2 regions of the Staphylococcus epidermidis genome follow, and region 2 is predicted to be linked to the other one. Evidence: riboswitches for the same ligand, from Rfam matches in the RefSeq annotation. Region 2 holds a riboswitch; the other holds the start of a gene.
The links. Region 2 has a riboswitch for S-adenosylmethionine ahead of FNL83_RS09430 (methionine ABC transporter ATP-binding protein). Riboswitches for the same ligand answer to the same signal wherever they lie in the genome.
Positions count from the first base shown of each region.

Region 1: it holds a riboswitch for S-adenosylmethionine, as region 2 does, so the genes downstream of both, FNL83_RS02945 (Na+/H+ antiporter NhaC family protein) here and FNL83_RS09430 (methionine ABC transporter ATP-binding protein) in region 2, are expected to answer to the same signal.

Region 1 covers NZ_AP019721.1:630,901-635,820, forward strand. Annotated here, with positions in the region: gene FNL83_RS02935 (flavin reductase family protein) at 90-701, shown strand; gene FNL83_RS02940 (hypothetical protein) at 745-1,332, shown strand; SAM riboswitch class I at 1,408-1,504, shown strand; gene FNL83_RS02945 (Na+/H+ antiporter NhaC family protein) at 1,638-2,939, shown strand; gene FNL83_RS02950 (SRPBCC family protein) at 3,236-3,748, shown strand; gene FNL83_RS02955 (IS110-like element ISSep2 family transposase) at 4,007-4,920, shown strand, end outside.
Region 2 covers NZ_AP019721.1:1,935,776-1,940,695, reverse strand. Annotated here, with positions in the region: gene gcvH (glycine cleavage system protein GcvH) at 44-424, shown strand; gene FNL83_RS09440 (toprim domain-containing protein) at 684-1,070, shown strand; gene FNL83_RS09435 (thioredoxin family protein) at 1,063-1,359, shown strand; SAM riboswitch class I at 1,416-1,518, shown strand; gene FNL83_RS09430 (methionine ABC transporter ATP-binding protein) at 1,612-2,637, shown strand; gene FNL83_RS09425 (methionine ABC transporter permease) at 2,630-3,325, shown strand; gene FNL83_RS09420 (MetQ/NlpA family ABC transporter substrate-binding protein) at 3,346-4,158, shown strand; gene FNL83_RS09415 (hypothetical protein) at 4,428-4,586, opposite strand; gene FNL83_RS09410 (CsbD family protein) at 4,761-4,920, shown strand, end outside.

The DNA.
Region 1 (4,920 bases), 1.1 Mb from region 2:
TTTTATTTATAATTATGTCTGCAAAGGGACAACAATAGTTAAATAGTAAATTTTATATTTTTAATAAAAATTGATTGGATTGATTGATAGTGAAAAAAATAAAAGCTGAAACACTTTCAGATATGCAAAATTATAAATTACTTAGTGGAAGTATTATACCTAGGCCGATAGCATTTGTAACTACTCAAAATTTAAAAGGGGATATCAACGCAGCCCCGTTTAGTTTTTTTAATGTAGTTAATCATACACCACCTATGATTGCAATTGCTGTTCAACGTACAAAGGGAAATAGAAAAGACACCTCAATAAATATAGAACAATCAGGTGAGTTTGTAGTGCATATTACTGATGAGGCTATTGTTAATGATGTGAATGAAACTGCTGCCCCGTTAGAATATGGTGTTAATGAACTTAAAAGAACCTCTCTAAGTATGATTGATTCAGATTTAATTAAAGTTCCAGCAATCAAAGAAGCAAAAGTAAGGTTTGAGTGTAAGCTTCATCAAATAGTACAATTGGGCAACAAAGATAACGGGAGTGATTTGATAATTGGTGAAATTGTCGTGTACCATATCGATGAAGAAGTTTATTTTGAAGATAGTAAAATTGATGCAAATCAATTAAATCCGGTAGCTAGGTTAGCTGGAAATGATTACTCTTTGTTAGGTCAAACATTTACGGTTAATCGGCCTACCTCATAAAAATAAAAATACATATGTAAATCTCATTTTAAGGGTGTCATTGATGAAAGCATATCTATATAAATTCATGCCATTGCTCATTTTCGTCATAGGACTGATTATCTTTTACGTTTTTAATGATTATCCCACATTGATACATGTCATAGTGATTATTGCTTTTATAACGAATGGATTGAAAAATGTATATTTTGTTAATAATAATATTAGAAATCATATGATATGGGTGAGCCCTAAACTCGATCGTATCCTTGGTATGATTTCGGGCATACTATATTTTGGTATTTACGTGGTTGGCTTTATAAAGCAACAGCCTTTATGGATAGTGATGCTTATTCTAGTATCAACAGTGGGTACTGCGGTTTTATTAGAAACAAAATTACATATTACATCACTTCAATTAGAGGAGACGTTATCATCTGAACGGATAAAACGTAAAGTAATATCAAGACATAAAGCACAACGTCTTAAGTGTATATTTTTTACTGTGATTGTTGTAGTAATCATTTCAATGCTCATATCATTATATTTAAAGTTGATGGTTATTTTTGGACTTGCAGTAACGATTTTTATCTTAGCATCAATAAGTGTGGCTATTTTCGAAAAATACTTTACTATTATTGAAAATATGTAAACTATTATTAAAATATTTAAAATAATAAGTGTTGACGTTATTGCAAATATCTTGTAACGTTAAACACAATTCAATAACTTATCAAGAGAAGTGGAGGGACTGGCCCAAAGAAGCTTCGGCAACATTGTATCATGTGCCAATTCCAGTAACCGAGAAGGTTAGAAGATAAGGTTAAACACGACGTTAACTGAGACTGGGGCATGATTACGTGTCCTGGTTTTTTATTTTTGAGTTATTGATTAAATAGATAGGAATTTTTTAGTATAAAATCTATCAATCCATTATACGGGAAAGTAGGTTAGATTATGAAAGAGATGAAGAATGGCAATGCTTGGGCATTAATTCCTTTATTGTTATTTGTCTTACTATTTCTAGGTGTTGGTATTATTTCTGGTGATTTTACCACTATGCCATTAAATGTTGCTATTACAATTACTGTTATTGTTGCCTTACTTATGAACCGCAAGGAAACTTTTGCAAAAAAAGTAGAGGTATTTACAAAAGGTGCAGGTCACTCTAATATCATTTTGATGATGCTTATTTTTATCCTTGCTGGAGCTTTTTCGACGACTGCTGAAAAAATGGGAGGCGTGTCATCTACAGTTAATTTAGGCTTATCACTTATTCCTCAAAATCTAATAATTGTTGGGCTATTTATTATTTGTATGTTTGTATCAATTTCAATGGGGACTTCTGTTGGCACAGTTGCAGCTATTGCACCAGTAGGTTTTGGATTTGCACAAGCAACAGATGTACCAGCTGCATTAGCCATGGCAACAGTTGTTGGGGGAGCGATGTTTGGTGATAATCTATCTATGATTTCTGATACCACTATTGCAGCAGTAAGAACACAAAAAACAAAAATGAGTGATAAATTTAAAGTCAATTTTAAAATTGTACTACCAGGTGCGATTATTACAATCATCATTTTATTCTTTTTAACAAATGGTATTTCTATAGATCATACTAAAAACTATGATTATAATTTAATTAAAGTCATACCATACTTATTAGTTTTGATTCTTGCGTTAGTTGGTATTAATGTAATTATTGTATTAATAGGAGGTACTGTATTAGCCGGTATAATTGGACTGATTGATGGTTCTTTTGGTTGGAATGGCCTTTTAAATGCTATTTCTAAAGGTATTATCGGAATGGAAGATATTGCTATGATTGCATTGCTTATAGGTGGTCTAGTAGGAATTATCCAACATAATGGTGGTATTGATTGGTTGCTTAATTTTGTAAGGTCAAAAGTAAAATCAAAGCGTGGTGCAGAACTAGGTATAGCGAGTTTAGTGAGTGCAGCTGACATTTCAACAGCAAATAATACAATTTCTATTATTATGGCTGGACCATTAGCTAAAAATATTGCTGATGAATATGATGTCGATCCAAGGAAATCAGCAAGTATATTAGATATCTTTGGTGGGTGTTTTCAAGGATTATTACCATACAGTCCACAAGTGATTTCAGCAGCAGGTGTAGCCGGAATTTCCCCATTCCTAATGTTACAATATAGTATTTATCCAATATTATTAGGTGTTTGTGGATTAGTAGCAATTATTTTAAGAGTACCTCGTTTAAATCAATCGTCAAAGAAATAAAATATGCCCCATAGTATATATTGACTGTCAACAATCTTATGATTGTTGACAGTTTTATAATGACTCTTTGATACACACCATCTGTATTTTATTTTTAAGTTGAGTATCAAACAATTTAGAATAACAGTAAAATATTGATAAAGACAAGACTATACACTCAATCTTGAATTTAAAAAGTTAAAAATCACTAAAATTATAAGTTTTATTTAATATAATTTAATTTTATAGAGCTCAAAGTTTGTGACCTAGCTCAAATACGTTAAAATAGTATTAAGAGTGAAAGTAGGTGAAATGAAATGGCAAAATATAATGTGGAAAATGAATATGTAGAAATCGACATTGAGAGATTACTCAAATATACACCAGAGGTCGTTTATGAGGCATGGACAAAAACAGATATCTTAAAAAAATGGTTTATGACCACTCAACGCACGAATAAATCATTTGATGCAGATATTCAAGAGGGAGGAAAGTATCGCATCATTGATAGTAGAAACGGTAAACAAAACATCATTGAAGGTACATATGAAGAGTTAGTTTTAGATGAATATATCAAGATGACGATTGGAATGCCAGGACTAAGTGAGGAAGAGGATGTCATTGAAGTAGAGTTCTTTGAAAGAGAGAATGGCGGAACTCAAATGTTCTTTTACTATCGCTCTTTTGTTGAAAAGGAAAGACGTTTAACAACATTAGAATATAAGCAAAAGAAAAAAGAATATCATGATTCAACAGCACATGGATTTGAATTGATGATTGATCAAATGCAAAATGTGATAGATGAAATTGAGGAACAGCGTCATAACTAAACTGAAAACATACTAAGATTAGCTATGAAGAAATCTATGACGATAGATTTTTTCATAGCTATTTTTTATAGTTATAGAGAGAAGTAGACTGTCCAGACTCTTGGATTTTAAATCCGTATAAAAAACAAGTCAGCTTTACTCTCGCCTTTTGAAATTCGTTTGTAGTATGTTGGGTTCTTGAAACCGTGTATAGGAAAATGAAATGAGAAAGGTTAAGTAAAGTTTTTAGCTTCTCAATTATTCAAAGGAGGTTTTTTTATCGATTACTTAGGTGTTGATATTAGTAAAAGAAGTAGTGTAGTTGCACATTATAAAAATGAAAAATTCCAAAAAGAGTTTTTCATCCAAAATAATAAAAATGGTTACAACTATTTACTCAAGTATTTGAATGACTTAGACCACCCACAACTCATTTTTGAATCTACAGGTATCTATTCAAGAAGTATGGAACGATTTTGTTGTGTAAATCAAATTAACTATATTCAAATGAATCCGTTAGAAGCCAAATTTAAAACGAGCGCTCTAAGATCATGGAAAACTGATCAGGCAGATGCTCATAAGCTTGCTTGTTTAGGACCGACGCTTAAACAAACAGACAACTTACCTATACATGAGTTAATATTCTTTGAATTAAGAGAACGCGTCCGTTTTCATCTAGAAATCGAGAATGAACAAAATCGACTTAAATTTCAGATCCTTGAATTACTCCATCAAACATTCCCTGGTTTAGAAAGATTATTTAGTAGTCGATATTCAATCATTGCACTCAACATCGCAGAAATCTTTACTCATCCAGACATGGTTCTTGATATCGACAAGGAGGTACTGATTACACATATATTCAATTCTACAGATAAGGGAATGTCAATGGATAAAGCTACAAAATATGCACTTCAATTAAGGGTGATTGCTCAAGAAAGCTATCCTAATGTCGATAGACATTCCTTTCTAGTCGAAAAATTACGCTTACTTATTCAACAATTAAAACAATCTATTCATCATCTCAAACAATTAGATGATGCCATGATTCAATTAGCACAACAACTCGATTATTTTGAAAATATTCATTCGATACCTGGTATTGGTAAGCTAAGCACAGCTATGATTATTGGGGAGATTGGTGATATTAAGCGATTTAAATCAAATAAACAACTCAATGCTTTTGTTGGCAT
Region 2 (4,920 bases):
GGCATTATTAAATTGTAATTAAATTAATCAGGAGGGGATTCTCGTGGCAGTACCGAGCGAATTTAAATATTCTAAAGAGCATGAGTGGGTTAAAATTGAAAATAATGTAGCAACAATTGGTATTACAGAATACGCACAAAACGAATTAGGTGATATCGTATTTGTTGAGCTACCTGAAACTGACGATGAATTAAATGAAGGTGACACATTCGGTAGTGTGGAATCAGTAAAAACAGTATCAGAGTTGTATGCGCCAATTTCTGGGAAAATTGTTGAAGTTAATGAAGAATTGGAAGATAGCCCAGAATTTGTAAATGAATCGCCATACGAAAAAGCATGGATGGTTAAAATTGAAATTAGTGACGATAGTCAATTAGAAGAATTATTATCAGCAGATCAATACTCAGAAATGATTGGTGAATAATGATTGCAAACTCCTCGATTAGATTTAATCAAGGAGTTTTTTTATAAGGAACAACTTTAATCTGGAACGTAAGCCAAAGCCCATACATAAGTGACACTAGCAATTAAAAATTGCAGTGAAAAAGAGGAACGCCTGAGCAAAGCTCAAGCATAAGTGACACTAGCAATTAAAAATTGCAGTGTCACTAAATGTTTAGGTTTTGGGGATTTTGTGAATGATGATAGTGATAGTTACTTTGACGCTTAGAAGGTGGATTGACATGGCTATTGTAAATAAGGTTATTATTGTTGAAGGTAAATCGGATAAGAAAAGAGTACAACAAGTAATCGCTGAACCTGCAAATATCATTTGTACACATGGCACTATGAGTATAGATAAGATAGACAACATGATAGAAACACTTTATGACAAACAAGTTTATGTTCTTGCTGATTCTGATGATGAGGGTGAAAAAATTAGAAAATGGTTTAAACGTTATTTAAGCGAAAGTGAACATATTTATGTTGATAAAACGTTTTGTGAGGTTGCTAAGTGTCCTAAAAATTATTTAGCACATGTATTAAGTAGATATGGTTTTAATGTAAAAAAAGAAAAGAAACTTATGAATAATTTAAAAACTGAAAGGCTAGTTTTAGTAAATGAATAAATTGAAGGATATTGAAGACATAACTGTTAATTTTAATAAAGAAAAACATCTCATATTTGGTTATACACCAATGTGTGGAACATGTAAGATTTCTGAAAGGATGTTGGATATTGCTAATGAAATCTTACAATTGCCAATAAAAAAAATAGATCTTAATTTTTATCCTGAATGGAGTAAAGAGAAACAAATTATGTCTGTTCCTGTTTTGTTGCTTATGCGTAGAGAGGAAGAGATAAAAAGAATCTACGCATTTCAGTCAGTTACTTATTTGTTAGAAAATTTAAAATAATTATTGACGAAACATTAGTACGATGGTAGGATTAATACAAATTAAATATGCTTTAACTCTTATCGAGAGAGGTGGAGGGATGTGCCCTAAGAAGCCCGGCAACCGTCTAAAATAGAAATGGTGCCAATTCACATAAAGTATAACTTTAGAAGATGAGAGAAAGAACATTTCAACAAATGCTTTCTCAAATTTTCTAAAAATTGAGAAAGCATTTTTAATTTGATTACTAAGCAACATAAGGAGGCTATTAACGTGATTAAGCTAAACCAAATTGTTAAACGCTATCATACCAAGGATAAAGATGTTCTTGCTGTTGATCACGTTGATTTAAACATTGAATCCGGCTCTATTTTTGGTGTGATTGGTTTCTCAGGAGCTGGCAAAAGTACGCTTATAAGAATGTTTAACAACTTAGAATCTCCAACGTCAGGTGAAATCATTATAGATGGTGACAATATAAGTCAATTATCTAAATCACAGTTACGAAAAAAACGACAAAAAGTGAGTATGATTTTTCAACATTTTAACCTGCTATGGTCAAGAAATGTATTGAAAAATGTAACATTTCCATTAGAAATTGCTGGCGTTCCAAGTGGTCTAGCTAAACAAAAAGCATTGGAACTCATTGAACTTGTCGGCCTAAAAGGTCGAGAAAGTGCGTATCCGTCTGAATTATCAGGCGGACAAAAACAAAGAGTGGGTATTGCGAGAGCATTAGCTAATGATCCAGATGTATTGTTATGCGATGAGGCAACAAGTGCATTAGATCCACAAACTACAGATGAAATTCTAGATTTATTATTGAAGGTAAGGGAACAACAAAATTTAACTATTGTACTTATAACACATGAAATGCATGTTATACGAAGAATTTGTGATGAAGTTGCTGTAATGGAAAACGGTAAAGTTATCGAACAGGGAGCGGTAAGTAAAGTATTTGAGAATCCACAACACGAAGTAACAAAACGTTTTGTGAAAGATGATTTAAACGATGATTTTGAAGATTCTTTAGAGTATTTGGAGCCATTAGATCATGATGCATATATCGTGAGGTTAAACTTTACTGGTGAAAATACGACTGAGCCTATCATATCTTATATGACGAAGACGCATAACATAGATGTGAATATTCTTGAAGCAGATATTAAGAATACTAAAAACGGTTCGCTTGGATTTTTAGTTATTCACATACCACATATAAGTGAAGAACATTTCAAGCAATTTAAACATAATCTTCACGAACAACACGTTAATGTGGAGGTGCTAAAACATGGGTAAATCTTATGGTGAAATATTTCACGAAATGGTGACAATGCCAAATGTTCAGTGGCCAGAGGTTTGGCAGGCAATTTTAGAAACTCTATATATGACTGTTGTTTCGACGCTTTTTGCATTTGTCTTTGGACTTATATTAGGGGTATTACTCTTTTTATCTGCGAAAAGTAACTCATTGGCTGCTAAGATTTTCTACACGATTGTGTCATTCATTGTTAATTTATTTAGAGCAATTCCATTTATCATATTAATTTTACTGTTAATTCCATTTACAAGTATACTTCTCGGAACAATCAGTGGGCCAACTGGTGCATTACCAGCACTTATTATTGGTGCAGCACCATTCTACGCTAGATTGGTCGAGATTGCTTTTAAAGAAATTGATAAAGGTGTTATAGAGGCTGCTTGGTCAATGGGAGCGAACACTTCGATAGTTGTGAGAAAAGTGCTACTTCCTGAAGCAATGCCTGCTTTAGTTTCAGGTATTACCGTTACTGCAATTGCTTTGGTAGGTTCTACAGCTATTGCAGGTGTTATTGGCGCAGGCGGTTTAGGTAATTTAGCATATTTAACAGGATTTACTCGAAATCAAAATGATGTCATTTTAGTTTCAACAGTATTTATTTTAATTATTGTATTTATAATCCAGTTCCTAGGGGATTGGCTTACAAATAAAATCGATAAACGCTAAAGAAAAGGGGATTATATTCTATGAAAAAATTATTCGGAATTATTTTAGTATTGGCTTTAACGATTGCCTTAGCTGCATGTGGTGGAGGTAAAGATAAGGAAAAAACTATCACAGTAGGTGCATCTCCAGCACCACACGCTGAAATTTTAGAAAAAGCAAAACCATTATTGAAGAAAAAAGGTTATGATTTAAAAATCAAACCAATTAACGATTACACAACGCCTAATAAATTATTAGACAAAGGTGAAATCGATGCGAACTTCTTCCAACATACACCATACTTAAATACTGAAAGTAAAGAAAAAGGGTATAAAATTGAATCGGCTGGGAATGTTGAATTAGAACCTATGGCTGTATACTCAAAAAAATATAAAAGCTTAAAAGATCTTCCTAAAGGTGCAACAGTATATGTATCAAATAACCCAGCTGAACAAGGACGATTCTTAAAATTCTTTGTAGATGAAGGTCTTATTAAACTTAAAAAAGGCGTTAAAATTGAAAATGCTAAATTTGATGACATAACTGAAAACAAAAAAGATATTAAATTTAACAACAAACAATCAGCAGAATATTTACCAAAAATCTATCAAAATCAAGACGCTGACGCAGTAATCATTAATTCTAACTATGCGATTGACCAAAAATTAAGTCCTAAAAAAGATTCGATTGCTTTAGAATCTCCTAAAGATAACCCATATGCAAATTTAATTGCAGTTAAAAAAGGTCATAAAGATGATAAAAATATCAAAGTATTAATGGAAGTGCTACAATCTAAAGAAATTCAAGATTATATTAAAGATAAGTATGATGGAGCTGTCGTACCTGCTAAGTAAATAGCAAACAATTAATAATATTTAATCGCTTGTCACATGAATATACAAAAACACGTAGATGATTCAGTATAAAATCATCTACGTGTTTTTTGCTATTGAACCTTTAATTTTTAACTCACTTTTGTTATACGTTTTAACATCCATAAACATTTTTCTGTGATTATAGTTATCTAACAATGACTATAATTCACTAGCCATATTTTTTGAACAGGTAGTTTTGTAAAAGGTAAGATATATTGTCTTTATACGCACAACATATCTATAATTATTTAAATATTATCACGGTATAAAATACCAACACTTACACCGCTATATCCCATTTGGTAATCAAATTTGATAATTTCAATTTGTGGATGTGATTTTAAAAATTGATTTACTTTTTTATCTAACCCTTTCTCAGTAATCGCTTTAATAGTAATAAATTTCATAAAATATACCAACCCAACTTATAATTATTTTATATTCAATATACTATAATCTACTGTAAATTTATAGTTTCTTTCGTAAAATCATCTTTATGAGAAAAAAATTCATAAAAGATGTTTAGCTCATAAATAAGAGGGTAACAATATTAATAAGTTAAACATAAGGAGGAATTTTAAATGGCTGAAGATAAATTTGAACAAGCTAAAGGTAATATTAAAGAAACAGTAGGTAATGCTACTGATAATAAAGAATTAGAAAAAGATGGTAAAGGTGACAAAGCTTCTGGTAAAGCGAAAGAAGCTGTAGAAAACGTTAAAGAAAAAGCAAATGACGTTA